One region of the Mesorhizobium sp. CO1-1-7 genome, then DNA from elsewhere that is predicted to be linked to it. Evidence: predicted binding sites of a transcription regulator. Region 1 holds the regulator's gene; each other region holds the start of a gene.
What was found. Region 1 encodes LexA, which represses DNA repair genes until DNA is damaged. Its sites were predicted from a motif close to TGTTCNNNNTGTGTTCNG; they were not measured.
Positions count from the first base shown of each region.

Region 1 (7,151 bases):
TCGACAGGCGTTCCCTGTAGGATGCAAGCCGGGTGGTGTTCAGCCCCGGGCGCAAGGTGCGCTTTTGGCTGCGCAAATCGGCCAGCAGCATGTTTTCCGCAACCGTCATGCTGGCGGCGGTGCCGCGCATCGGGTCCTGGAACACGCGCGCCAGTTTCGCGGCGCGCTTGTGCACCGGCATTGCAGTCACGTCGGCGCCGTTGATCAGGATCTGGCCGGAATCGAGGATCAGGGCGCCGGAAATGGCGTTGAGCATGCTGCTCTTGCCGGCCCCGTTGGAGCCGATGACGATGCCGAACTCTCCGGTGGCCAAGGACAGGCTGAGACCGTCCAGCGCGACCTTCTCGTCGGCCTGGCCCTTGTAGAACACTTTGCGCGCGGATCGAATCTCGAGCATCGTTTCTCCCTGACCTCGGGATGACGGCGCCGACGCCGTCACCCCAGCAGTTCCGATGTTAGTCGACGATGCAGCCGCAATCGGCCATTGAAGCCGGTATCTCGATGCCGAACGCGGCCATCGCCTTGCGCGAGATCGTTGCCATGTGGTCCTTGTAGGCCGGGCGCGACGGCGCGATCGTCTTGGGATCCTTGCCCTTGAGGATCTCGGCGGCGATGTTGCCGGCGTTGACGCCGACCTGCGTGTAATTGACCGCGAAGCTCGCCGGCACGGTGCCGTTACGGACCGCACTGTCATCGGAGTTGACGACCGGGATACCGGCCTGGCGGGCGGCCGCGGAGACAGCGGCGATCGCCGGCTGGATCAGGTTCGAGGCCGGGCCGTAGATCACGTCGGCCTTGCCGGCGAGCGAAGCAATGCGTTGCTGGATGTCATTGACGTTGTCGATGCCGACCTCCACCACCTCGAAGCCCGCGGCCGGTGCCGCCGCCTTGAGCTTTTCGACCAAGGCAACGTCATTGGCCTCACCGGGATTATAAGGCACGCCGAAGCGCTTGGCGTTCGGCAGCAGCTTCTTGGTGAAGGCCATCACCGCGGCGACGTCCTGCAGATCGCTGGCGCCGGTCATGCCTTCGTCTCCGGCGTCCCATGACGGCACCAGCTTGGCCGCCACCGGATCGGTGACCGCGGCAAAAACGATCGGAATGCCGGAACCGGCGAGCGCTTTCTTGGCGATCTGTGAGACCGGCGTGGTGATGGTGTAGATCAGCTTGGGTTGCTCGGCCTGCAGCTTGGCGATCATCTGCGGCACCAGCGATGCATCGAAATTGGTGTGGCTCTCCGTGTAGACGACGTCCTTGCCCTCGACGAAGCCATTGTCCGTCAGCGCCTTCTTGAAGCCGGCTATGGCGGCGTTCAATTGCGGATGCTCGCCGAAATTGGCAATGCCGATACGGATCTGATCGGCCGCGGCACTGCCGGCGCCGACCATCAATGCGCCCGCCAGGGCCAAACCCGACAACCAAGCGGATTTCGACTTCAACATCATTTCCTCCCAGATTTGATCAGGGCCGCTCGGAAACGCGGCTACTACGGCGATCATGGTCAGTCCGCCGGTCTGTGTCAAACATTATATATAATTGTTGCTAGGACCCGGTATCATATATACTTTCGCCAGACGACGGATTGATCACGATGCTGGATGAAACAAGTTCCACAAAAACGGAAGCCGCCTATCAGCTGTTGCGGCGCGACATCCTGACCACGCGCCTCATGCCGGGCGCCCCGCTCAAACTGAGTGCGCTGCGCGGCACCTATGGCGTCGGCTGGACACCGTTGCGCGAAGCCCTGTCGCGGCTCGAGGCCGAACGCCTGGTCACCGCGATCAGCAATCGTGGTTTTGCCGTGGCTCCGGTGTCGCGGGCCGAGCTGGAGGATCTGGCACGCGCCAGGATGGTGGTCGAGATACCCCTGTTCCTCGAATCGATGGAAAAAGGCGGCAGGGAGTGGGAGGATGCCGTGGTCACCGCCCACTACCGGCTCTCGCGTTGCAAGACGGCGGTCGACGATCCCTCGGACGCGGCCGTCGACAGATGGGACGAGAACCACGAGGCTTTCCATGCGGCGCTGCTGAGCGCCGCCACATGCGACTGGCTGTTGCGGTTCCGCTCGACGATCTCGGATCAGCTGCGCCGGCATCATCGCTTTCTTGGTCTGGCGCCGACACTGCGGGCCGCGGCCGGCCTCAAGGATGGCTATGAAGAGGCAATCGAAGCGCTACGCGAAGCGATTGCGATCGAACACCATACCGCGATCATGGAAGCGGCGCTCGACCGTGACGTCGAGCGGGCCAAGGCGCTGATGACGGCGCATATCGGCTACACACTGCACGTCTATGTCCACAGCGAAGACAGCGGCGCTACCAGATACGCCGCTCGCGCCGGCAGCTTGAAGGCGGGTTCGGGATAACTTCAGCGCTTCCGCGACGCCTATTCGAACGCGCTGGCCGGAGTGCGCCGAACGCCCCGATCCATGGCCGCCCGAAGCTACCAATCGTTGGCATTTTGGTTTCGTTTCGTTCCGCGAATAATGGCTCCGCGAATTATACGTCCCTCCGAGGAGAAGCCTTCCAACTAACTGATGCCAAAGCCTCGTCGGCGGATGGGCCACAGGCCATTAACCAAAACGATTTCAATGCGCCTGCCGACGGCGGAAAGGACTGGTTGCCGCCCGCCGTCGCGGGCAAAAAACTTCAGACCCCTTAACAAATTCATTAAACTTTAAACGGTTGCAGAACACAACTGGAACAGATAGTGTTTGTTCTGGGTTTGTTTTTTCGATTCTGGTTCAACCTTTCGTTCAATGTCTTGGGGGCCGCCATGCTGACACGCAAGCAACATGAACTGCTGATGTTCATCCACGAACGGCTCAAGGAAAGCGGGATACCGCCTTCCTTCGACGAGATGAAGGAAGCACTCGATCTTGCCTCCAAGTCGGGGATCCATCGCCTGATCACGGCCCTGGAGGAGCGCGGCTTCATTCGCCGGCTACCCAATCGGGCGCGCGCGCTGGAAGTGCTGCGGCTGCCGGACTCGATCGCGCCGGGCCTCAATGCGGCAAAGAAGTTCTCGCCAAGCGTCATCCAAGGCAGCCTTGGCCAAGGCAGTCTCGGACGCCAGATCAGGCCGGCCGCTGCGCCTTCGCGCCTGCCCGCGGCCGGCAACGACGACGACGCGGTTTCAGCCGTGTCCATCCCGGTCATGGGCCGTATCGCCGCCGGTGTGCCGATCGATGCCATCCAGCATCAGACGCATTCGATCTCGGTGCCGCCGGACATGATCATGGGCGGCGAGCACTATGCGTTGGAGGTCAAGGGCGACTCGATGATCGAGGCTGGTATCTTCGATGGAGACACGGTCATTATCCGCAATGCCGACACGGCAAGCCCGGGCGAAATTATCGTGGCACTGGTCGACGAAGAGGAAGCGACACTGAAGCGGTTCCGCCGCAAAGGCGCTTCGATCGCGCTCGAGGCCGCCAATCCAGCCTACGAAACGCGCATTTTCGGGCCGGACAGGGTCAAGGTACAAGGCAAGCTGGTCGGGTTGATCAGGCGCTACTGAACCGGCTTGTCATCGGGCTTGTCGGGTTTTTTGTACGGCGGCAGCCCCCTCGCCTCGCGTGAGAATTTTCGCTGTTCGTGCCAGGGCCGGTATGGTCCGTCGACGGCGAATGCGATCGCGGCCCGGGTCGTGGCCGACTGGGGATTGAAGAAGACGGCAGCGGTTCCCTTGCGGGCGAGCTGCCGTTTGGTGACGACGAGAACCAGTGGATTGTGGCAGGCGTCATAGGCGGTTGCGTCATTGACGATGATCAGGTCGGCGAAAGCGCAGGCTTTCCAGGTGGTCTTGCGGTCCTCGACATAGGCAATGATCGCGCCGGAAGGGTGCCTGGCAAGGCACAGGCCTTCGCGGCAGTAGAAGGGCGATCCCGGCGGCAGGTCGGTGGGACTGGCAACATCGAATTGCCTGTCTGTCGTGTCGAACATTTCCGGTTTGACGATTGTTTCGGAGATCAGGGCGCGCTTCCAGTTGTCGGTTGCGAATTCGTTCGGACGTTCCCGGTTGACGGCCAGTTCGCCATTGCCGATCGGCAGCGCGACCAGCCGCGCATCTTCCGAGATCAGCACATCGGGCGCGCGTGTGTGCGACACAGTCAACAGGCCGGCGAGCGCGAATGGCAGCGCCGCGAGCCGCAGCCATGTCGTCGCCATCGTCGCGATAACCAGCGCGACGGTGACCAGCAGCACGGATTGCTGCGAAATCAGCCCGACTCCATCGACCGGAGAGCGCTCCGATATCCACGCAGACACGGCGATCATTGCTGTCAGGCCCTTGCCCATGAGGTAGAGAGCCGGCCAATCCAATCCGAATGGCATCAACAGCGCGCTGGCGACGGCCAGGAACATCACGACCGATACGATAGGCATCACGGCCAGATTGGCGAACAGGCTGAGCGGCGATACCCGCTGGAAATGCCAGATGGCAAACAGTGCCGTGGCGCTGCCGGCGATAATGGACGTCATGGCCAGTCCACCTGTCGCCAGCAGGAATTTTCGCGTCAGGAACCCGGGCAGCGATCGCTTTGGCGGCGGTGGCCGCGTCTTTCCCGCACGGTGATCGGCCCAGCCGGCATAAGCGCCAACCAGGGCCGCGGTCGCGGCGAACGACATCTGAAAGCTCGGGCCGACGACCTCGTGAGGCGAGACCAGGATGACGGCGATCGCCGAGATCCCCAGATTGCGCATGGTCAGCGCAGCGCGATCGAAGAAGACGGCAATCAGCATCACCGCCAGCATGATGAAGCTGCGTTCGGCGGCAACGACGACACCGGAAATGATGAGATAGGCCGCGATCGAGAACAGTGCGGCGGCGGCCGCGTATTTCTTCACCGGCCGGCGCGCGGAAAAGTCTGGAAACAGCGCGAAGGCACCACGCAGCAGACCCATGATGGTGCCGGCCACAAGCGCCATATGCAGTCCCGAAATAGAGATGATGTGATAGATGCCGGTACGCCGCATCGCTTCATTGATTTCATCGGGTATGCCGGCGCGCACGCCGACGATCAGCGCCGCCGCGATCTCGCCTTCAGCGCCGCCGACGCTGCCCCTGATGTGGTCGGCGATGGCTTCGCGGGCATTTTCGATGCCTGAAAAAAGGCGAGCCGATAGCGGCATCTCACCGTCGTCGGCGGAAACAACCGTTGGATTGCCGAGAAAGAAGCCGCTGCCGCCGATGCCGGCGAAATAGCTGTCAAAAGAGAAGTCGTAGCTGTCCGGCCGCACCGGGCCGGTCGGCGGCAACAGTTTGGCGTAGCCTGTGATGAGCGAGCCGGCGGTCATTCCCGGCGGTATCTTGCGTGCGGAAAGCCGGACCCTTTCCGGCGCATAGCGCAGTTTCGGCCGGGCGGTCGAAGTCACGTCCATGGTCAGCCGGATGCGGCCGCTCTCCATCTCCTCGATCGAGACCACGCGGCCGGTCAGTTGCGTGGAGATTTCCGAACCCAGCATCCGGGTTCCGGCTCGCCATGTTTCGACCTTCGCCGCGAGCAGGCCCAGCGCGCACAACAGCACTGCCATGAGACACAGATGGGTTTTGGGCCAGGAACGCGAGACGAAGGCACAGACCGCCATCAGCACCACGACCGCGGCGGGCTTTGCAAAGTCGGGCTCGGACGCCAGCGAGAAATAGGCGATCGCCCCAACGGCCAGACAGACCGGCACCAGCAGGAACGCGATGCCTCGGTCGAGTTCGAGCTCCGCCGCCCGGGTCACGCCATGGCGCAGGCGAGGCAAGGATACCAGGCCGATTTGCCGGCGCACGCGCACGATCCTGCCCGCGGCAGGAGCCGGCGCCGGCGCCTGCCCACCTGCCTGCAGCGACCTGGTCTCGGGTGCAGCCACGAGCGGAGATGGCAGTGGGATCGTCGCAGGCGCCGCAAACAGGGATCGCTCGCTGACGCCGATAGCGGCATCCTCGCCCCGATCCGAGCCCCGGCCTCGTCCAGTCATCGGGTCTGCCCCTTGCACCCTCGACGTCCTATGCTACATGAACGCGCAACGCGCGAAAGTCCGCACGCTCTGCACCCAGCTTCAGACGTTTTCCGAGAGTTCCATGCCCGACAAGGTCATCACCCGTTTTGCCCCCTCGCCGACCGGCTATCTGCACATCGGCGGCGCGCGCACGGCGCTCTTCAACTGGCTCTATGCAAAGCATACCGGCGGCACGATGCTGCTGCGCATCGAGGACACCGATCGCGAGCGTTCGACCGATGCGGCCACATCGGCCATTCTCGATGGCCTGACCTGGCTTGGCCTTTCGTGGGACGGTGACGCGGTCTCCCAATTCGAGCGCGCGCCGCGCCATCGCGAGGTGGCCGAGGAGCTGGTGCGCCTGGGCAAGGCCTATTACAGCTACGAGACTTCAGCCGAGCTGGAGGCAATGCGCGAGGCTGCACGCGCCAAGGGCCTGCCGCCACGCTATAACGGCCATTGGCGTGACCGCGACCCCTCGGAGGCGCCGTCCGGCGTCAAGGGCGCCATCCGCATCAAGGCACCGACCGAGGGCGAGACGGTGGTGCAGGACCGGGTCCAGGGAGACGTGCGCTTCCCCAACAAGGATCTCGACGACTTCATCATCCTGCGTTCGGACGGCAACCCGACCTACATGCATGCCGTCGTCGTCGACGATCACGACATGGGCGTCACCCACATCATCCGTGGCGACGATCACCTGACCAACGCCGCCCGCCAGACCGTGATCTACAACGCCATGGGCTGGGACGTGCCGTCGATGTCGCATATCCCGCTGATCCACGGCGCCGACGGCGCCAAGCTGTCGAAGCGCCACGGCGCGCTCGGCGTCGAAGCCTATCGCGCCATGGGCTATCTGCCGGAGGCGCTGCTCAATTACCTTGCGCGGCTCGGCTGGAGCCATGGCGACGACGAGATCATGTCGATCGAGGACATGGTCTCGTGGTTCGACATTGGCGACGTCAACAAGGGCGCGGCGCGCTTCGACTTCGCCAAGCTGGAAGCGATCAACGGCGCCCATATGCGACGTATGGCCGACACCGAGCTGTTCGATATCTTCATCGCCACCTTGCCCTATCTGGAGGGCGGTCCGGCGATGGCGGCGCGCCTCGACGACAAGAACAAGGCGCAGCTGCTGGCAGCACTTCCGGGCCTGAAGGAGCG
Region 1 is NZ_JAIUHA010000003.1:34,138-41,288, forward strand. It holds gene LB516_RS06770 (ABC transporter ATP-binding protein) at 1-397, opposite strand, end outside; gene LB516_RS06775 (ABC transporter substrate-binding protein) at 456-1,442, opposite strand; gene LB516_RS06780 (GntR family transcriptional regulator) at 1,592-2,365, shown strand; gene lexA (transcriptional repressor LexA) at 2,776-3,519, shown strand; gene LB516_RS06790 (ComEC/Rec2 family competence protein) at 3,513-5,966, opposite strand; gene gltX (glutamate--tRNA ligase) at 6,070-7,151, shown strand, end outside.

Region 2 (7,151 bases), on a different contig from region 1:
TCGCGTCGTGCGCGCCGACAAGAAGGGCCGCATCGTCCAGGTCTCTCCCGTGGCGCCACCGAAGAACTTCAATGCCGGCTCGATCTTCCAGCGGACCTCCTCGCTGATGCGGCCGAGCATGGACGGCGATCTGAAAATGGCCTTCGCCAAGCCGCGGATCAAAGGCAAGGAAATCCAGATCGCCGCGGCATTCCATGCGCGTGAGGACAAGAAGCCGGATCCCGGCGTGCCGGCCATGCTTGCGGCCCTGGTCAACAACGACCATCCCGATGTGCTGGCGACCGCCTATGCGCAATCCGCGCCGGACTATGCCAAGGCCTCGCCCTTTGAAGCCCTGCTTCAGGATGAAGAGCCCAACAGCGGCCGCTTCATTCCGCCGATGGCCAAGGGCGACCATTCATGGATCCAGAATCCGCTTCCGGCCAGCGTCTTCTCCAAGCCGGAGCAGAAGTGCCTGGCCAACGGCATTTATTTCGAGGCCCGCGGCGAAGCCGTGCGCGGTCAGGCCGCCGTCGCCCAGGTGATCCTCAACCGGGTCCGCAACCCCGCCTATCCCAATTCGATCTGCGGCGTCGTCTACCAGAACGACAGCTGGTTCAACCGCTGCCAGTTCTCCTTCGCCTGCGACGGCAGGAAGAAGCGCATCGACAATCCGGTCGCCTACAAGACCGCTCAGGATGTCGGCATGGCCGTCACCGCTGGCAAGATCTTCATTCCGGAAGTGGGATCGTCGACCCACTACTATGCCAATTACGTCCATCCCGGCTGGGCCCGCACGATGCAGAAGATGACCAAGATCGGCCTGCATATCTTCTACCGGACCTATGGTGGTGGCTGGAGCTGAACGGTCCGCCGCCCGCCCGTCTTGTCGCGCGGTCGCACGATCGATCGGAGAGCCATTGTCGGGGGGATTCGCGCGGCGCATCCCGCCGATCGCAAAGGGCACGATGTCGCACCTTTGCAACTATCTGATTTTACTACCTAAAATACACAGCGCGGAACTTCCCTCCGTGGCTTGACGGGCGCAAACCCTCTAACTATGTTGCCGGCGACTTTAGAAGCGGACGGACGGTGACGGTCTGCCCGGGCAGGGGGGTTGCGATGGCCGAGAAAAACAGGCCAGACGGAACCGGAGAAACCGGCCGCGGCAAGCAGCATGACCCCGAAATCCGCGACGACGATCTTGAGCGACGTCGGCGTGAACTTGGAGCATCGCTTGCGACAAGGCTGCCGAACCGGCTCGAGGGGAAAGACGACGCGAAACCAGTGACCGGATACGGTCAGGCGATCAAACTATCCAGCGAGTTTATCGCCGGGGTGGTGGTAGGCGCCGGCATCGGCTGGATCATCGACCGTATGGCGGGGACATCGCCGTGGGGTCTGATCGTTTTCCTGCTGCTTGGTTTTGGCGCCGGCGTGCTCAATGTCATGCGTTCAGCTGGCGTTGTGGCGGAATTCGGACAGGGCGATAAATCGCGTCCTGACCGAGACGACAGCAAATAGCCGCCCTGGCGCGGCAATGGTAATTTAGCCGTGCGCGGCATTGACGGGGTTTGAACGTGGCAGCTGACAAGGTCGATCCGATCCACCAGTTCCATATCATCAAGCTGGTTCCGATCGAGATCGGCGGCTATGATCTGTCCTTCACCAATTCCGCGCTGTTCATGGTCGCGACCGTGGTCATTGCCGCGGCCTTCCTGTACCTGACGACGTCGAGCCGCAGCCTGGTTCCCGGCCGGCTGCAGTCGGTCTCCGAAATGGCCTATGAATTCGTCGGCAACATGCTGCGCGATGCCGCCGGCACGCAGGGCATGAAATTCTTCCCCTTCGTGTTCTCGCTGTTCATGTTCGTGCTGGTCGCCAATCTGCTCGGCCTGTTCCCGTATTTCTTCACCATCACCAGCCACATCATCGTCACCTTCGGTTTGGCCATCATGGTGATTGGCACCGTGATCGTCTATGGATTCATGAAGCATGGCCTTGGCTTCCTGAAGCTGTTCGTGCCGAAGGGCGTGCCCCTCCTGATGATGGTGCTTGTCGTTCCGATCGAGGTGATTTCCTTCGTGTCGCGCCCGGTCAGCCTCTCGGTTCGTCTGTTCGCAAACATGCTCGCCGGCCACATCACGCTGAAGGTTTTTTCGGGATTTGTGGTCAGCCTCAGTGCGCTGGGTGCGCTCGGCATTGCGGGATCGATCCTGCCGCTAGCCATGGCGGTGGCGTTGACGGCGCTCGAATTGCTGGTGGCGCTGTTGCAGGCCTATGTCTTTGCGGTGCTGACCTGCATGTATCTCAACGACGCCCTCCATCCTTCGCACTAATCAGGTTTCCGGCACGACGCCGGATGGAATAGCAACGGAATTTTCAGATCCAAAGGAGTTGAACAAATGGACGCAGAAGCAGCAAAGTACATCGGCGCCGGCATCGCTTGCCTGGGCATGGGTGGCGCGGGCATTGGCCTGGGCAACATCTTCGGCAGCTACCTCTCGGGCGCGCTGCGCAATCCGTCGGCCGCCGACGGCCAGTTCGGCCGCCTGATTTTCGGCTTCGCCGTGACCGAAGCTCTGGGCATCTTCTCGCTTCTCATTGCGCTGCTGGCCCTGTTCGGCTGAGTACTGAGAAGATTGGACAGGTCGGCCGCGCAAGCGGCGGGCCTGATATCTGGGGATAGTCCATGTTCGTGACATCTGCCTTCGCGCAAGAGTCCGCGCCATCAGCCGACACCAGCCACGCTGCGACCGGAGGAGACACGCATTCCGGCACCAGCGTGCCTGCCGAAGCGCACGGCACGTTTCCGCCATTCAATCCGGAGACGTTTCCGTCGCAGCTTCTGTGGCTGGCGATCACGTTCGGGCTGTTCTACCTGTTCCTGAAGCGGGTCGTGATGCCGCGCGTCGGCGGCATCATCGATGTCCGCAACGACCGCATCAGCCAGGATCTCGACCAGGCGGCCAAGTTGAAGGGCGAGGCCGACGCCGCCGTTGCCGCTTACGAACAGGAACTGGCGGAAGCCAAGAAGAACGCGAACTCGATCGGCCAGCAGGCCAGCGATGCGGCGAAGGCGGAAGCCGACACCGCGCGCAAGAAGATCGAGGCCGCGCTCGATGAGAAGCTTGGCGAGGCCGAGGCACGCATTTCTTCCATCAAGGCCGATGCCATGAAGGAAGTCGGCAGCATCGCCGAGGATACCGCTTCGGCGATCGTCGAGGCACTCGTTGGCGGCAAGGCCAGCAAGGCCGAGATCGCGGCCGCGGTCAAATCCGTGGCCCGGTGAGGAGCGCATCATGGACGCTACATCTCTCGCAACGCTCTGGGCCACGATTGCCCTGATCATCTTCCTGGCCATCGCCATCTACATCAAGGTGCCCGGCATGATCGCCAAGGCGCTCGACGCCCGCGCCGCCAGGATCAGCAGTGAGCTCGACGAGGCCCGCAAGCTGCGCGACGAAGCCCAGCAACTGCTCGGCCAATACAAGAAGAAGCGCAAGGAAGCCGAGCAGGAGGCCGCCGACATTGTCGCGGCCGCCAAGCGTGAGGCCGAACTGCTGGCTGCCGACGCCCACAAGAAGACCGAGGACTACGTTGCCAGGCGCACCGCGCTTGCCGAGCAGAAGATCGGCCAAGCCGAGCGTGACGCGGTTGCCGAAGTGCGGGCCAGCGCCGTCGATATAGCCGTCGAGGCGGCACGCGCATTGCTCGCCGCCAAGGTTGACGCCAAGGCCGGAGCCGACCTGTTCAGGTCCGCGCTGCAGGATGTGAAGGCCAAGCTGAACTGAGCGTTCTTCAGTCGCTGACACGAAGCCGCCCGGGCAACCTGGCGGCTTTTTTGTTTGGGAGAAAGCGGCGCGTCAAAGCGGCCAATCTCCGCCCTCGTGGGGAAGATCGGAATTGCCACTGCCGTCGCCTTACTCCAGCCCGGCCAAGCTCTCTTCCTCAACCACTTCAGTCCCGCCCAGCCGGAACGGCGCAAACGAGGTGCGATGCAGCCGAGCCACTGGCCCATGCGCCTCGATCGCCGTGCGGTGCCGGACCGTGGCGTAGCCCATATGGACTTCGAAGCCGTAGCGGCCGTGATGGTTGCCGCAGCCGCGCATCATGCGGTCGCGCATGACCTTGGCGACGATCGAGGCTGCGGCGATCGATTGGGAGCGCTGGTCGCCCTTGATCAGCGCGCGCCCCTCGCAGGGCAATCCCGGCGGCACGTCGCGCCCATCCGCGAGCGCGAGCTTAGCCTGCACCGGCAGCCCGACCAGTGCGCGGCGCATCGCTTCGAGGCTCGCCTTGAGGATGTTGGTGCCATCAATGCCCTCGGCGCTGATCGACGCCATCGAGACGCCGAGAGCGGAGCCGATGATGTGCAGGAACAGCGCTTCGCGCTGCAGGTGGCTAAGCCGCTTGGAATCGTCGAGACCCTCGGGAATATTGGCGGGGTCGAGCACCACTGCCGCCGCGACCACGGGACCCGCGAGCGGGCCGCGGCCGGCTTCGTCCATCCCGGCGACCGGCCACAAACCATCGGCCATCGCCTTCGTCTCGAAGGAGAAATCGGGTTTCTCGACGATTTCGAAGAGAGGCGGAGAATCAGAACGCGCGCGAGCCATGTTGCGGCGAGGTTCGCATCGGCTCCGATTCTCCGCAAGTCCCTCCGGGTCGGGTGGGGCGCCGGACCGGGAGGGCACCGTCTGCAGGCCGGGGCAGGCCGGACGGGATTTCTTTGCCACGGCGGCAATGAACAGCCGAGGCGATTTTCGGTTCAGAGCAGCATCAACTGCTCCTGGTCCTTGCCGGCAGCGACGAACTGGTCGGTCCGCAGCGTACGCCGCTCGGCATTGAGGCCGAGCCGCTTTGCGGTGATTTCGAAGCGCCGGCCGATCTGCCAGGCATAGGGTCCGGCGCCCTTCATGCGCTTGCCCCATTCCGAATCGTAGTCCTTGCCGTCGCGCATCGAACGGACCAGCGACATGACGTGGCGATAGCGGTCGGGATAGTGGCGCAGCAGCCAGTCCTTGAAGATCGGGCTGACCTCCAGCGGCAGGCGCAGCACCACATAGCCGGCTTCGCGCGCCCCGGCATGGTGCGCCGAGTCGAGGATGCGTTCCATCTCCTGGTCGGTCAGGCCCGGAATGATCGGCGCCACCATCACCGAAGCGGGGATACCGGCATCCGAAAGCTGCCTGATCGCCTCCAGCCGCTTGGTCGGCGTCGATGCCCGAGGTTCCATCGTCCTGGCCAGCATGCGGTCAAGCGTCGTCACCGACAGCGCCACCTTGGCCAAGCCCCGCTCCGCCATGCGCGACAGAATGTCGATGTCGCGCACGACCAGGGCTGACTTGGTGACGATGCCGACCGGGTGGCCGCGCGCCTCCAGCACTTCGAGGATTTCGCGCATGATCCGGTACTGCTTCTCGATCGGCTGGTAGGGATCGGTGTTGGTGCCGATGGCGATGGTGCGCGGCTGGTAGCCATCCTTTGACAATTCCTTGTCGAGCAGGCGTGCCGCGTCGGGCTTGGCGAACAGCTTGGATTCGAAGTCCAGGCCCGGCGACAGGCCCATGAACGAGTGTGTCGGCCGCGCGAAGCAATAGACGCAACCGTGTTCGCAGCCGCGATAGGGATTGATCGACCGGTCGAAGGAGATGTCGGGCGATTCGTTGCGGGTGATGATGGTGCGCGGCTTTTCCACCTGCACCTCGGTCTTGAAGGGAGGAAGTTCCTCCAGCGAACTCCAGCCGTCGTCGAAGACATGCCGGCTGACAGGTTCGAACCGGCCGGACGGATTGATGCCTGCCGACCGGCCGCGGTTGCGGTCCGGACGGACCCGCATGCCGCTCTGCTCGATCATTGCATTGGCCATTTCGGCTCGCCCTGCTCCGAAGGCTGCAATGTCGGCTCGCATGATCGGTTCCATCTTCGCCCGCTCCCATGGACTGTCCATGTTGTGTCGAATCGCTCTGTTCATGAAATTATTCCTATTTTATCGATGAGAACAAATCAAGAACTTTCTATGGTGCGCTGCAAAAACTGGCGCCGACCAACGCTTTCCGCTATTCGGCTAATCATGCTCAGTGTTCTGATTGAAACGCACAATGACGAGGAGGGGCTCGCCCGTACGCTGGCGACGCTGATTGGCGGCGCGGTCGAGGGCGTGGTGCGTGAGGTTGTCGTCTGCGACACGGGCTCCAGTGACCAGACCCATCGCGTCGCCGAGCATGCCGGCTGCCACTATGTGGGGAGCGGGGGCATCGCCGCCGGCATCCGCCAGGCCAAGGGTGACTGGCTGCTGTTTCTCGAACCGGGTGCGAGGCTGGTGGAGGGCTGGATCGACGCCGTCGTCGCCCATACGGCCAGGCAGACAATAGCGGCCCGGTTCTCGCGGGCGCGGGGCAGCCGTCCACCGTTCCTGGCCCGGGTCTTTTCGGCAAACCGCGCGCTCGCCGACGGACTGGTGATCAGCAAGCGACAGGCGGCATCGCTGTCCAAGAATGCCGGCAGCGCCGAGGCCTTAGCGCGCGGGCTGGCGACCAGACGGCTCGACGCCGAAATCTGGCCAGCGCAGCCGAAGCAGCAGCACCGCTCTGGGGGGTGATTTTTGCAACGGCTCTGCGTGGCGTTGCTTACGACGCCGATTTGCCGCGCCGCAGATGTTCGTCCAGGCGCGGCATGATCTCGACGAAGTTACAGGGCATGTGCCGGTAATCGAGCTGTGGCTCGAGGATGCCGTCCCAGGCGTCCTTGCAGGCGCCGGGCGATCCCGGCAGCACGAAGACGAAGGTGGCGTTGACGACACCGCCGGTCGCCCGGCTCTGGATAGTCGAGGTGCCGATCTTGTCATAGGAAATGCGGTGGAACACTTCCGAAAATCCGTCCATGCGCTTTTCGAAGATCGGCTCCAGCGCCTCGGGCGTCACATCGCGTCCGGTAAAACCGGTACCGCCAGTGGTGATCACGACGTCGATGGCCTTGTCCCGCGACCACGCCAGAACGGCGTCGCGGATTTTTTCGCGGTCGTCGGTGACGATATCGCGGGCGGCCAGGATGTGGCCGGCCTTGGTAATGCGATCGGCCAGTGTCTGGCCAGATTTGTCGTCGGCCAGGCTGCGTGTGTCGGAAACAGTCAGCACCGCGATGCGCACCGGAATGAAGGCACGGCTCTC
Region 2 is NZ_JAIUHA010000005.1:86,935-94,085, reverse strand. It holds gene LB516_RS12135 (cell wall hydrolase) at 1-844, shown strand, start outside; gene LB516_RS12130 (AtpZ/AtpI family protein) at 1,102-1,503, shown strand; gene LB516_RS12125 (F0F1 ATP synthase subunit A) at 1,560-2,318, shown strand; gene LB516_RS12120 (F0F1 ATP synthase subunit C) at 2,385-2,609, shown strand; gene LB516_RS12115 (F0F1 ATP synthase subunit B) at 2,672-3,271, shown strand; gene LB516_RS12110 (F0F1 ATP synthase subunit B) at 3,282-3,773, shown strand; gene LB516_RS12105 (ribonuclease HII) at 3,903-4,598, opposite strand; gene LB516_RS12100 (PA0069 family radical SAM protein) at 4,751-5,905, opposite strand; gene LB516_RS12095 (glycosyltransferase) at 6,056-6,583, shown strand; gene moaB (molybdenum cofactor biosynthesis protein B) at 6,612-7,151, opposite strand, start outside.
Region 2: LB516_RS12100 (PA0069 family radical SAM protein) is a predicted target of LexA. The motif match lies at 5,980-5,997, and genes of this name have one in related genera.

Region 3 (7,151 bases), on a different contig from region 1:
AGCACAGTGATGGCATACATCCACGCGGATATGCCAGCCGTGTCCCGGGTCTTGATGATCTTCCAGGCTTGCGGGGCAAAACTGGTCATTGAGCACAGCGCTGCCAGCGAACCGATGAGCGTGACCTTTTCCACGCAACCAACCTCCGACTATCGGCTTCATTCGCACGCCCGAAAGGCCCGCTTGTTCGACCTCGGCGATACCGGCAAAGTCTTTGGGTACCGAGGGCACAGTGCTTCCCCGGTTGGAAGCCGCCCAGCGAGAGCCAATCACAGCACTGGCCGAGACGGCCAGGGACGCCCTGCCGCATGGGGATGTTCCCACACAATCTGTCAGCAGATCAGAGCGGCTTCTGAGGGTGGTGATCAGGTTCGAAGCTCAGCCGCTTTGAGCGCGACAGCAAGTCGCGGGACGCTTGGATAAGGCGCCGTGTCTCCTCAATGGTACGAAGCAAGTCTTCAGCGCTCGCCCGCGCCCGACGGCTACCGAGGTGAGCTGCTTCCAAATAGATCTTGCGTGCTTGCCGGGGATCACTCATCGCTCGACTTTATAAGTTGGAAGCAAGCGGAAGAAACTAACGTGTGTTAAGGCAAGCGGATCTTTGTGATACCCCACCAAGTAGCAGTGCGTCTGGGCAACAACGAGCCCTGACACGTCGTCCGTCTCGCCGGCGGCTGACCGGTGACGCTGGGCGGCAGAAGGTGCGGTGCGTTGACGAAGCCAGGGTTGAGGCAGTTCGAACCCTGTCCAGAGGGATCTTCCAACATGCAAATTTACAGGAAATGAGCTTGAGGGCGACGCCGCCGGATCGCCCAGATTGCCGCCGAGGCTCAGATAGACGGTGTTATTCGGGCCAGACAACGGTCACCTCGACGTAATCGAGCACGCCAGGCACCGGCGCATTGGGCTTGCGAACGGTGACCTCGGCTTTCCGGATCTGGGGAAAGCGCCCGGTGAGAGCCTTCGCGACTTCCAGGGCCAGCGCCTCGATCAGGAAGCGCCGGTGTCCGGTGATGATCTCCTCGATGACGGTGAAGGCGACGCCGTAATTCACCGTTTCCCCGATGGCGTCATCGACGAGCGCGCGTCCCGGCTCGACGGTGAGCGAGGCATCGACATAGAAGCGCTGCCCCAGCGCTTCTTCCTCGTCCAGCACGCCGTGCCGGGCAAAGAAGGCGCAATTCTTCATGCGGATGACATACATGGCTCAGCGTTCCGATCCGGTTTCCCGCGCCAGCATAGCATCCGCCACCGCCAGCGCGTCCACGTTGATTGCGACATCATGGACGCGAAACAGATGCGCGCCCTTGAGCCGGAGAATGACGCTGGTCGCCGCCGTGCCGGCCGCCCGGTCGGCGGCGTCGCGGCCGGTGACGGTGCCGATGAAACGCTTTCGCGACGTACCGGCCATCAGCGGGAAGCCGAGCGCGCCAAGCTCGGCAAACCGTGCCATCAGATCGAGGTTTTCCTCCGCCGTCTCCTTGGCGAAGCCGAAGCCGGGGTCGAGCACGATATGGCCGTCGGCAACACCTTGCCGCGCCCGATCTCAAGCGATTTTCCCAAGAACGCCAGCTGGTCGGCGATCACATCGGGCAGCTTGTCGCGATCCCGTCCGGTATGCATGATGACGAGCCCGGCGCCGGTATCGGCCGCCACTCGCGCAATGTCGGGCTCGCGCTGCAGACCCCAGACGTCGTTGACGATATGCGCACCGCTCGCATGAGCTAGGCGTTTATCTTGTCAAAGTGGCCGTCAGGAAGTGCAGACCGTCAGCTAGCCATCGTCCTTTGAGGACAGCCGAGCCACCGTTGACTGAGTTTGAATCAGCGGTTTGGCGCACTGAGTCCGAAGCTGCCTTGCAGTATACCTCAGACGTGAAGCGGCATGCACTCGGTCATCGTCTGGGCCACACCATTGCCGCAGGCGCTAGACCAAAGCCATCGGCAGATATCGAATCACAACCTGCTCCTGGCGGAACCGCCGCTCCAATTCCGAACGCCGCCTTTGCCAATCGGGCAGATCGACTTCGTGAGTCATAACCTCGAAGATGACGATCTCGTCTGCTCCCTGCCTCCACACACCTTCCGCAGGCGCGCGCAAATACGCGGTGACACCGTCGAAGCGGAGCGCGAGCTCCTCCTTCACACGATCAAACTCTTGCTTGGCGAAGGGCTTTCCTGCGTTGTCGGCGCGAGGTAGCAGAATCTGGACCAGATGCATGTTTGCCCCTAAACCTCGCAATGCTTGCCTAGAGCCACTTCTTTGGAATGCTTGGCCTATGGTCGTCGACGGGCACAGCCGTCCAGCCTCGTGCGAGCTCTGCGCAGGTCTTTACCCCGTTGATCCTACCGAGTATCGGCGGAGCATGAGACGGTGGGGAGCCAAATACCGTGCTCCGAGCCATCTCCTGTGGGCCCTAGCTTCAGACGTCGAGCAGGCCGAGGTACAACCTGTCGGTGCTAACGTCGGTCCTGGTCTCCTCCGGGACGGAAAAAGGATTGGAGTTCCTGCATGTCGACGCTTTCATCGCCGTCCTCGTCGACAGCGTTGAAAATTCGCCCAATGAAATCCTGAACCTCCGTCCGCGACAGTGTACCATCACCGTCGGTGTCCATGATGGCGAACATGATCCTCATTTTGGCACCCTGCATCATATCGGCTCCCGCCCTGCGGCCGTGCTTCATACGTCCCGTATCACGATCGCTCATCTCGTCGTCCTGAAGCCTTGGGCCCCTGTGTCGCCAATCTGCCTCGGGGTCTCGATCCCTTGCTGTTTTTTCCTGCAGCATCTCATCCATCATCTCGCGCATCATTTGACGCATTGCTTGCTGGTTCTGTCCGGCTTCGTCCGCCGTCCGATCCTGGGCTGGTGATGCGGGCTTGGGAACATCCGCCGATTGCGCAAAGGCGGACGGGGCGAGCATAGCGAACGCGGCCGCCAATACTGTAGTCGTGAATGCTCGTGTCATTGGGTTTCTCCATTAACTGCCACGCCGACCACCCGGCGTGCTGTCCAAACCAGCAGGTCGGTTCATGGTTCCTAGGCATCGGGCGCAAAAGCGGCATAGCTCCGATCACCTCAGCAAAGCGCTGGCTGTCTTTGTCGGAATCGACCTTACCGATCACCTGATCGCTGCGCAGATTTGCCAGCGGCGCAACGAAGATCGGTCTTCACCGATTTTGCCGAACTCATTGAACCCACATCGACAAAGGTGGCGCAGATTCCGCAGCCAGTTCCGAGAGTGCGGCTGGATGAAACATTCCAAGTTGGCGGCAACGGCATCGTCTCCGGCCAACACCGGCCGCTTCCCGGTCGCGAACGCCGCATGGGTGATGCCCTGCGAACTACCGTTCAGCAACCTGACGGCTTAGATGGCCACGAAGCAGGCGGATGTTGCGGTTGTTCGACTTGTAGTAAACATCGAAGATCGATCCGAGGACGGGCACGCTTCCCAAGACGGTATCAAACAGCACATTGGCCACCATCCGAGCAACCAACAGCTTCCCAGCGCCGCATTTGCGGGCTCGCAGCACAATGTAAGCCGAGATCAACCCGGTTGCTGTATCGCCCAGCACAGGCACCAGGCCTACCAGAGCATCCAGTCCGAACCGAATTGGCGTTCCCGGGATTCGCCAGCGCGAATCAAGCAGCACTGCCAAGAGGTCGAGCTCGGCGATTGCCCTCGCAGTCTGGCGATCCACAATAGGCGTTTCGCTTGTCCCTACTTTCCGGCTGCCATTGCTCGCTCGATCCAATCTCCTCGGTTTCGCACCTCTCCAGTCCGCTTCCGTCATGTGGAATTAGCTTTGTATCGGCCGGGAAGGCACGTCGTCGAGCAGGTTGGGCTGGTCTGGGACTTTTGTTCGGTGGTCTGCTGGGAGGGTGCCGTCGGGGGTCATCTGGTTAACCGCATCGGGCAAATCCCTGGTAATCCTTGCAATCAGCTCCTCGCGCGAGAGGCCGGTCTGGCGGGAAAGTGCTTCCAGTGTCTGAGCGTCAATCGCCGTTTCCACCTCGTGCGCCTCGATCGGCTGGTTCGGCCCAGTGCCAACCCAGGAGTCCACCTTCGACCCGGCACCTGCATTTCTAAAGCGGTCAAGAATATCGCCCAGCGCGGTGCCGGATAGGCCCTTCGACACCTGGTCCAGTATCCCGCCTTGCGGATTATTGGGATCGCGCTCTCCCGCTCCGCGGATCGCCTCCGCGATCTTGTCGCGGTTTTGATAAGCCAAAACCCCCAGCATAGCGATCGCAAGTCTTCCTAGATTGGCCACTCGTTCCTCCTGTGGTTTCGAACATGGAGAAGGTCTCGCCCTGCCAAAAGTTCCCGCGATTGCCAGCAATATCAGGAACGGCTTGGCAATCGCGACCGCTCCATCGCGCGAGACGGAAGGTCAAGTTTAGTAACGATAGAGCGCCCGAGCCGGTGCTTAAAGTTTCAGCTTTGCCCTCAGTGCATCTATGCGCTTAGACGCCTCTGCCTTGCTGAGGTTGTCTGCAAAGCTTTCCTGATCCTCAGCCTGCTCACACAGGGTTTTCAGATAGGACGCCTGGGACGGCGTCATCGGGTCGCCACCACTCACCCATTGGTCAGGATCTTTCTCGACGTTTGCATCGGTTTTTGCGCGCAAGTCTTCCATTGCAATCTCCTGTCGTAGCCTAGGGAATGCGTTTGATCTCTTTTTGTTCCAATCGTTTTCTCAAGGCTGAGGCTCGCTTAGGTTGGGCTGGGGTGTCAGGCACGGCGGCGGCCAGCATGCGCGAGTGATAAAGCAAGAAACGGCCTTCCCCATTAAGCGTCAGCTTGCAGTTTCAACACGAAATCCCTCAATTCGTAACCGCCCGCCATATCCGCAACAGCTATGAACTCATTTTGGAGTCGCTGGAATATCGTGGCCTGTGACCTGCCATCGAGTTCATCGGCACTTCGACCGAAAACCAGCAAACCGCCATCGACAACCGTCTTTGCCACGGCGGTTACCGCGCGTTCGATTTGAAGACGAGGAAAGTTCCTCGTCCCAAGGGCGTTCATCACGCGCACGACGTCATACCGCACTGGCGAGGGCGAAAAAAAATCATCTCTGGTTGCCATGAAGCGACCGTCAGACTTCGTCTTTGCAATGACATCGGGATGAAAAAGCGACACGCGAGTTCGCGTTGCAAAGCTGGGGGACAACAGCCAGGCGAGAAACTCATTTGCCCGCTTGCTACGCAATGCGATAGCACCCAGCGCTACCTGAAGGACAACATTGTCGCTGTCGTAAAGGACCCAGCACACCCCTTTCCGGGCAGCGCTAATCTCATCGTAATAATCGCTTGCCGTCATCAAGCTCGCCGGATCACAGGCGGCGCGCATCGGATCGAAGACTATCCCACGGATGATTTCGACAGAGTCTTGCGCACCAACCTGCGCAGCGTCTTTCTCTGCATGAAGCATGAGCTTCCGCTTCTAAAGCGCGGTGGCGGCGGTGTGATCTGCAACACTGCCTCCGTTGCGGCACTGACTGGCCCAGGCGGGATGTGTGCCTATGCGGCGTCGAAACATGGTGTTCATGGGCTGACGCGGGTCGCGGCGATGGAGAACGCCGCACACGGGATTCGAGTGAACGCCTTGGCGCCGGGGTGGACCGAGACCCCAATGGTCGTAACGGCAAGCGCCCAAAATTCATCCTTTGCGGCACAGACGACGAACGCCATTCCTGCCAAACGAGGCGGTAGGCCGAGCGAAATTGCCGAAGCGGCCGTTTGGCTGTGCTCAGGCGCCTCAAGCTATGTTTTCGGCCAGATGCTGATTGTCGACGGGGGAATGACCATTGGCGGATTCGAGTTTGAGGAGATCGCTTGACTGCCTGGTCAATTCCTACTGACGCATAGTGCTGTCGGAATGGCGGCCCTACGTACCTGAGGCGTTCCATCGTTGCTATGGCACCAATCTGCCAGAATAACGAGCTGCATTCTACTCTTCCTTCGGGATAGGGCGCTCGGCCCGACGCTCCGCGCCCGGGTGAACGCCGCTAACGCGGAATTTTACGACGTCGATAGAGCACGATGCCAGCATGGTAGAGGACTCCATCTCTGAACTCACCATCGGCTGTGAAGCCGGTGTCATCCCAATAATCGATGTGGTTGCCACGGACCTCGTATCGGCCCTGGGTAAGCACTTTCTCCACGGCCACGCGCATCGTCATAGCGACCGTTCTGGAGGAGCGTTCGCTATCGCCGAGCGTGTCGCAAGCGGTGACGAACAAAGGTAAGGGCCCAGCTTCGACCTTATCTCGTTGACGGCGGCTCCAATGCTTTCAGCGGCTTGTTTGTCTAACGCGTTCTCCAGCAGACCTGCGGTGGTTTGGACAGACAGGATTCCGAGCGTGTCATCTCCGTCTGCGAATGTGCTGACGTGAATTTCTGTCGGCACAAAAGGTCGTGCCTTGCCCGTTGACTGTTTCAAGCAGGGTCTTCCCTGCCTACTCACGGTCACAATGTCGGTTCGATCGTTCTTTTGCAACCGGGCCTTCGTCCGGCTTCGCGACTTCAAATTCCGGATGGTAGCTGGGTACATCTCAAGAGCTGCCCTCTTCTCGCAAACACCCGGACGCTAACAGGGCCCGGGGCGTATTGCGCAGGCTTACTTCTTGGCGGAGTCGGCGGCGGCCACCTTAGCGGGCCGCGACGGGTTGTGAAGGCTTGCCACAGGTAACGGCCTAGGCCCGCCAGGTAGGTTGCAGAGGTACCCGGCGGGCATCTTTGCAACGCTCCGAGAAAGAACCGCTCATCCCCTGAACCTTTCGGTGTACCAGGTGATCTTGCCGTCCACCTTCATCGGCTTGTGGATCATCAGACGCTTCGGAAGGTGCTCCGGATGGACTTCAAGGAGCGTGATCTTGATCGATGGCTTGCACCGGTTGCAGTCGAATTTCAGCTTCAAAGGATCAACGCCGCCGCCATAGACCATCATGAGATCGGCCGATCTGCAGTAACGGACATTGCCGCAACTGCATTCCACCTTCACAAGCATATTGTGCCGGGTCGCCTTCCCCAGCGTGTCGATCGGATCATGCGCCATGAGAACAGAAAAGGAACAAATTCCTTGCCCGTCAAGCAGTCTTATGGAATCTTTCCGCAGATGAGCGACGAACCGACCAGGCTTCCC
Region 3 is NZ_JAIUHA010000009.1:218,777-225,927, forward strand. It holds gene LB516_RS21045 (SemiSWEET family sugar transporter) at 1-134, opposite strand, end outside; gene folB (dihydroneopterin aldolase) at 845-1,204, opposite strand; partial or broken gene folP (dihydropteroate synthase) at 1,208-1,731, opposite strand; gene LB516_RS21060 (hypothetical protein) at 1,927-2,220, opposite strand; gene LB516_RS21065 (EF-hand domain-containing protein) at 2,460-2,969, opposite strand; gene LB516_RS21070 (DUF4112 domain-containing protein) at 3,346-3,795, opposite strand; gene LB516_RS21075 (YidB family protein) at 3,802-4,275, opposite strand; gene LB516_RS21080 (DUF3072 domain-containing protein) at 4,432-4,641, opposite strand; gene LB516_RS21085 (hypothetical protein) at 4,794-5,438, opposite strand; gene LB516_RS21090 (SDR family NAD(P)-dependent oxidoreductase) at 5,397-5,846, shown strand; partial or broken gene LB516_RS21095 (Atu4866 domain-containing protein) at 6,016-6,208, opposite strand; gene LB516_RS21100 (hypothetical protein) at 6,861-7,151, shown strand, end outside.
Region 3: LB516_RS21080 (DUF3072 domain-containing protein) is a predicted target of LexA. The motif match lies at 4,675-4,692, and genes of this name have one in related genera.

Region 4 (7,151 bases), on a different contig from region 1:
GATCATGGTGGCGGCGACCGTGGTGCCACCGGTGCGGCCCTGCGCGACGGCGAAGCCGAGATCGGCGCGCGACAGCTTCATGGCGTCACCGGTCATCGCCAGCGATTCGCGTTCGCCGTCCGAAAGCCCGATCTTGATGCGGCCGTTCACCACCGCGATGGTTGCCGGCACGGCGCCGCCGTCAGCGATGATCTTTTCGACGTTGGCCGCCATGGCGCCATTGTCGGGATAGGGCATGCCATGGGTGATGATGGTGCTTTCGAGCGCCACCACCGGGCGCCCGGCGGCCAGGGCCTGCGCCACCGGTGCGTGGATATCGATGAAGGGGCGGGCGGTGTCTGGCGTCATCTCTGATCTCCAATCCGGAGTGCGGCGCATCCATCAGGAAAGCGTAGCTTCACCGCGCGTTATGAACTTGCCGGGTCTCATGCCACTTCCCTGGCATCCGGCACAAGGGCCAGCGCTTCCGCGAAGCTCGCCGCGGTGAATTCGGGCACCGCGTCGGCGCTTTCGATGGCCAGCGTTGCCGCGGCGACGCCCTCGCGCACGGCGTGGCGCAGCGGCTGGCCCCGCAGCAGTGCTGCGACCGTCGCACCTGCCAGCGCGTCGCCGGCGCCGGTGACATCGGCGACTTTTCTGGGGGCAGGCGGCAGGATCGAAAAGGCGCCTGTCTCATCGAAACCCAGCACAGGGCCGCTGCCGGCCGTGACCACGCCGCTGGCAAGGCCGCTGCACCGCAACCCGTCGACCATTTCCCGCTCGGCGGCCGCTGCATTGACACCGGCCAGCACGACGGCCTCTCGCCGGTTCATGAAGATCTGGGCCAGCCCGCCGAGAACCGGTATTAGCCGCGTTACCTTCGCCGGCGAAATCGCGATGGCGAAAACCGGTTTACCGGCGGCGAGCGACAGCAGCCGCTCCAGGGCGGCCGACGGCAGATTGGCGTCGCACAGGATGGCATCGGCGGCGGCCACCTCCTGGCGTATCTTGGAACGCCTGATCTGCTTGGGAAAAGCCAGGTCGTACAGTGCCATGTCGGCAAAGCCGACGATCAATTCGCCCTCGCGATCGATCAATGCCGTGTAGCTCGGCGTGGTACGGTCGAGGAACACCGCCGAAAGATCGGCGATGCCTGCCTCGGCGATGGCCCGTGAAACCGTATCGGCCGACGCATCGCCGCCCCGCATCGACACCAGGGAGGCCGACACGCCGCGCCGTACCATGCTGCGCAACGCATTGAAGACGCCGCCGCCGACATCCTCGCGCATCGTGCCGGGATTGGAGGCTGCCGGCACGTAGGGACCGTACACCTGGCCACGCCGGTCGATATGGGCGCCGCCCACGGCCAGGATCTTCGGGGATTCCACCATGGTGGCGATATGACCTTTGTTGTTGCGGCCGCACAAGCGCTAGAGTGCGCGACAGAGCTTCGCATGCTGGTCGGCGATTCGGTCGGGCGATACGATCGAGCCGTCTGGCCCAATGCGGAGCCCGTTCGTGCCAGGGTTTGCGAGACAAAAAAAGAACAAACCGCGATATCCTTTGTTTTTCAGTTGGTTGTCACCCCTTGCCAAATGAGAACAAAAAAGGTACAAAATGGCAGGGATCACGGATTGTCCGGCCTTCATTGACGACCAAGGGGTGATGTATCATGGCTCAGAATTCTTTGCGGCTGGTAGAGGATAAGGCAGTGGACAAATCAAAGGCTCTGGATGCGGCGCTGTCGCAAATCGAGCGGGCTTTCGGCAAGGGCTCGATCATGCGGCTCGGCGCCAACGAGCAGGTCGTCGAGATCGAAACGGTGCCGACCGGCTCGCTCGGTCTCGACATCGCGCTCGGCGTCGGTGGCTTGCCGCGCGGCCGTATCATCGAGATCTATGGGCCGGAAAGCTCCGGCAAGACGACCCTGGCCCTGCACACCGTGGCTGAAGCCCAGAAGAAGGGCGGCATCTGCGCCTTCGTCGATGCCGAACACGCGCTCGATCCGGTCTACGCCCGCAAGCTCGGCGTCGATCTTGAAAACCTGCTGATCTCGCAGCCCGACACCGGCGAGCAGGCGCTGGAGATTTGCGACACGCTGGTGCGTTCCGGCGCCATCGACGTGCTGGTGGTCGATTCGGTGGCGGCGCTGACGCCGCGTGCCGAGATCGAGGGCGAGATGGGCGATTCGCTGCCGGGTCTGCAGGCCCGCCTGATGAGCCAGGCGCTGCGCAAGCTGACCGCGTCGATCTCGCGCTCCAACACCATGGTCATCTTCATCAACCAGATCCGCATGAAGATCGGCGTCATGTTCGGTTCGCCCGAAACCACGACCGGCGGCAACGCGCTGAAATTCTACGCTTCGGTTCGCCTCGACATCCGCCGTATTGGCTCGGTCAAGGATCGTGACGAGGTCGTCGGCAACCAGACCCGCGTCAAGGTGGTCAAGAACAAGTTGGCGCCGCCCTTCAAGGTGGTCGAGTTCGACATCATGTATGGCGAGGGCGTCTCCAAGACCGGCGAACTGGTCGACCTCGGCGTCAAGGCCGGCGTGGTCGAGAAATCGGGCGCCTGGTTCTCCTATAATTCGCAGCGTCTCGGCCAGGGCCGCGAGAATGCGAAACTGTTCCTGCGCGACAATCCCGATACCGCGCGCGAGATCGAGCTGGCGCTCAGGCAGAATGCCGGATTGATCGCCGAAAAGTTCCTCGAAAATGGTGGCTCCGAGGGCAATGGCGACGACGGTTTTGAGGACGAAGCCGGCGCGATGTAGGCAACGGTCAGAATTTGGCCATAAATCCAGACTATTAGTCAATGCTTAAGTAACAGAGTTCTGTAGTACCGCGTTCCAAACCGCCGGCCTTCGCGCCGGCGGTTTTCGTTTGGGCGGCCCCGCAAGTGCCGGTGCAAAGCGCGAATTGGCCCAATTCCGTGTTTCTGGACAGGGTCAAGAGCTACGGCTAAAAGGCCAGCTCCATCTTCTAGAAAATACAGAGCCATCTCCCGCCGGTCCGGCCGGCGGCTCTCTTGAAAAGGCAGTATCCATGAGTGGCGTCAACGAGATCCGGTCGACCTTTCTCGACTATTTCCGCAAGGAGGGCCACGAGGTCGTGGCCTCAAGCCCGCTCGTGCCGCGCAACGATCCGACATTGATGTTCACCAATGCCGGCATGGTGCAGTTCAAGAATGTCTTCACCGGTTTGGAGAAGCGGCCCTATTCGCGCGCCACCACAGCCCAGAAAAGCGTCCGCGCCGGCGGCAAGCACAACGATCTCGACAATGTCGGCTATACCGCGCGCCACCTGACCTTTTTCGAGATGCTCGGCAATTTCTCCTTCGGTGACTATTTCAAGGAGCGCGCCATCGAGCTTGCCTGGAACCTCATCACCAGGGAGTTCGGGCTGAAGAAGGACAAGCTGCTGGTCACCGTCTATCACACGGACGACGAGGCGGCTGGCTTCTGGAAGAAGATCGCCGGTTTCTCCGACGATCGCATCATCCGCATCCCGACCTCGGACAATTTCTGGGCGATGGGCGACACCGGTCCTTGCGGACCATGCTCGGAAATCTTCATCGATCGTGGCGAGCACATCTGGGGTGGACCTCCCGGCAGTCCCGAGGAAGACGGCGATCGCTTCCTCGAATTCTGGAACCTGGTGTTCATGCAGTATGAGCAGGTGACGAAAGAGGAGCGCGTCGACCTGCCGCGCCCGTCGATCGACACCGGCATGGGCCTGGAGCGCATGGCGTCCATCCTGCAAGGGGTGGAGAGCGTCTTCGAGACCGACCTGTTCCGTCATCTGATCGATGCGGCGTCCTCGGCACTTGGGCGCGCGCCCGACGCCGAAACGGTTGCGTCCTATCGCGTCATTGCCGATCATCTGCGCTCGTCCTCCTTCCTGGTCGCCGACGGCGTGCTGCCGTCGAACGAAGGCCGCGGCTATGTGCTGCGCCGCATCATGCGCCGCGCCATGCGTCATGCGCAGTTGCTGGGGGCGAACGAGCCGCTGATGTGGAAGCTGGTGCCGGCGCTGGTGCGCGAGATGGGCCAGGCCTATCCCGAACTGGCACGCGGCGAAACGATGATCGCCGAGACCCTGAAACTCGAGGAGACCCGTTTCCGCAAGACGCTGGTGCGCGGCCTCGGGCTGCTGTCCGAGGCGACGGAGAAGCTCGGCGCCGGCGACATGCTCGATGGCGAAACGGCATTCAAGCTCTACGACACCTATGGCTTCCCGCTCGACCTGACGCAGGACGCGCTGCGGCAGCGCAGCATCTCGGTCGACCTTGCCGGCTTCACCAATGCGATGGAGCAGCAGAAGGCGGAGGCGCGCAAGCACTGGGCCGGGTCCGGCGAGGCCGCCACCGAGACGGTTTGGTTCTCCGTGCGTGAAAAGACCGGCGCCACCGAATTCCTCGGCTACGAAACCGAGCAGGCGGAAGGCCTCATCGAGGCGCTGGTCAAGGACGGCAAGACCGTCGACAGCGCCGGCAAGGGCGATGCGGTCGCCGTGGTCGTCAACCAGACGCCGTTCTACGGCGAGTCCGGCGGCCAGATGGGTGACACCGGCATAATCTCGGGCGAGGGCTTCTCGATCGAGATTTCCGACACGCAGAAGAAGGCCGATGGCCTCTTCGTTCATCTCGGCAAGGTGGTCGCCGGCACGGTCAGGCCGGGTGCCGCGGTCGAACTTAAGGTCGATCATGCCAGGCGCTCCCGGCTGCGCGCCAACCACTCGGCGACGCACCTGATCCACGAGGCGTTGCGCGAGGTGCTGGGCACCCATGTCGCGCAGAAGGGTTCGCTGGTCGCACCCGAGCGTCTGCGCTTCGACATCTCGCACAACAAGCCGATCTCCGCGCAGGAGCTCGAAGAGGTCGAGCGCATGGCCAACGAGATCGTCGTGCAGAACGGCCCGGTGACCACGCGCCTGATGTCGGTCGATGACGCCATTGCCGAGGGCGCGATGGCGCTGTTCGGCGAGAAATACGGCGATGAGGTGCGCGTCGTGTCGATGGGCACGGGCCTGCATGGCGCCAAGGCCAACCGCCCTTATTCGGTCGAGCTCTGCGGCGGCACGCATGTCAGGGCGACCGGCGATATCGGCCTGGTGCGCATCGTCTCGGATGGTGCTGTCGCCGCCGGCGTGCGCCGCATCGAGGCGTTGACCGGCGAGGCCGCGCGCAGGCATCTCGATGAGCAGGACCGACGCCTGAAGACCACGGCGGCAACGCTTAAGATTTCGCCCGCAGATGTGCCAGCGCGCGTCGAAGCGCTGCTCGAAGAGCGCAAGAAGCTCGAGAAGGACCTGGCCGAAGCGCGCAAGAAATTGGCGCTGGGCGGCGGGTCGCCTGCCGATGCTCCTGCCGCCAACGAGATCGTCGCTGGCGTCGGCTTTCTCGGCAAGGCGGTGTCAGGTGTCTCGCCGAAGGACCTGAAGCCGCTGGCCGACGCGGGCAAGACTTCGTTGGGCTCTGGCGTCGTCGTGTTTGTTGGCACGGCTGAGGACAACAAGGCGAGCGTCGTGGTCGCTGTCACCGATGATCTCGTCGGCCGTTTCAGCGCCGTCGATCTGGTGCGCGTGGCCTCCGCCGCATTGGGCGGGCAGGGCGGCGGCGGCCGCCCCGACATGGCGCAGGCCGGCGGCCCGGATGCGTCGAAGGCCGATGATGCGATCGCGGCGGTGAGGGCGGCGCTCGAAGCAGCGTAGCTACCATGCGTGGGCCCAGGCGGGATCCTTTCTCTTGGGGCAGCGCTGCCCCTCATCTGGCTGCCGCCATTTTCTCCCCGTAGAACGGGGAGAAGGGCGCTTTCGTCGCGCCCTTCGCCAATCGCCCTCGTTGCAGAAGAGCGCCGGCAACGCGACCAGCCTCTTTCTCCCCGTTCACGGGGAGAAATGCCCGCCAGGGCAGGGGCGGCGCGACGTCGAGGAAGCTCACCTCGAGTTATACGCTTTTTCGGTACGCACGAAGCTCGGGCGGCCAGCCATTCGCAAATACAAATCCCAGATGCCTGCAAACTGCGCCAGCAATCCCCGTCCTTCTGGAACCTTGACGAAGTAGCCGATGATCGGCGCCGCGTGCAGATCGGCCAGGGTCAGCTGGTCGCCGAGCAGCCAGGGCCCATCTTGCTTCAGCGAAGTCAGCGCCTTCAGCACCGTCTCGGCCTGCCGCAGGCCATCCACGATCAAGCTCTCGTCGGGCACTTCCTTCTCCAGACGCTCGACCGCGACATCCCAGACCATGGCACGGTAGGCGTAGGCGTCGAGCATGCCGATGATCTGGTTCATCCTTGCGCGGGCGCGTATGTCGGCGGGCTGCAGCGCCGGCCCGTCGAAGGCCTCGTCGACGTAGCGCGCGATCGCACTCGACTCGAACAGGCGGAAATTGTCATGCTCGAAGGCCGGGATGCGGCCGAAAGGATGGTGTTTGCCGTACCATGCCGGCGCGCCACCTTCTGCAAAGATGTCGACCGGCACGAGATCGTAGGCGATGCCTTTCTCCTCGAGCGCAAGCCGGACGATGCGTACATAGACGCTGTAATCCGCGCCGTAGACGACCGGCTTGCCCATTCGTCCGCGAGGCGGTTACGCCATCGCCTTCTGCAAATTCTCGTCGATCTTGTCGAGGAAGCCGGTGGTCGAGAGCCAGGGCTGGTCGGGGCCGATCAAGAGCGACAGGTCCTTGGTCATGAAGCCGCTCTCGACAGTCTGGATGCAGACCTTTTCCAGCGTCTCGGAAAAACGCTTCAGTTCGGCGTTGTCGTCGAGCTTGGCGCGGTGCGCGAGGCCTCGCGTCCAGGCGAAGATCGACGCGATCGAATTGGTCGAGGTTTCCTCGCCCTTCTGATGCTGGCGATAGTGGCGGGTGACGGTACCGTGCGCGGCTTCCGCTTCGACGGTCTTGCCATCCGGCGTCATCAGCACCGAGGTCATCAGGCCGAGCGAACCGAACCCTTGCGCCACCGTGTCGGACTGGACGTCGCCGTCATAGTTCTTGCAGGCCCAGACATAGCCGCCCGACCATTTCAGGCTCGACGCCACCATGTCGTCGATCAGGCGGTGCTCGTACCAAAGCTTCTTCGACTTGAACTCGGCCTCGAATTCAGCCTCGTAGACTTCCTGGAAAATATCCTTGAAGCGGCCGTCATAGGCCTTGAGGATGGTGTTCTT
Region 4 is NZ_JAIUHA010000007.1:71,691-78,841, forward strand. It holds gene LB516_RS16440 (pseudouridine-5'-phosphate glycosidase) at 1-348, opposite strand, end outside; gene LB516_RS16445 (carbohydrate kinase family protein) at 426-1,370, opposite strand; gene recA (recombinase RecA) at 1,652-2,752, shown strand; gene alaS (alanine--tRNA ligase) at 3,024-5,690, shown strand; gene LB516_RS16460 (glutathione S-transferase family protein) at 5,916-6,551, opposite strand; gene LB516_RS16465 (NADP-dependent isocitrate dehydrogenase) at 6,567-7,151, opposite strand, start outside.
Region 4: recA (recombinase RecA) is a predicted target of LexA. The motif match lies at 1,577-1,594, and genes of this name have one in related genera.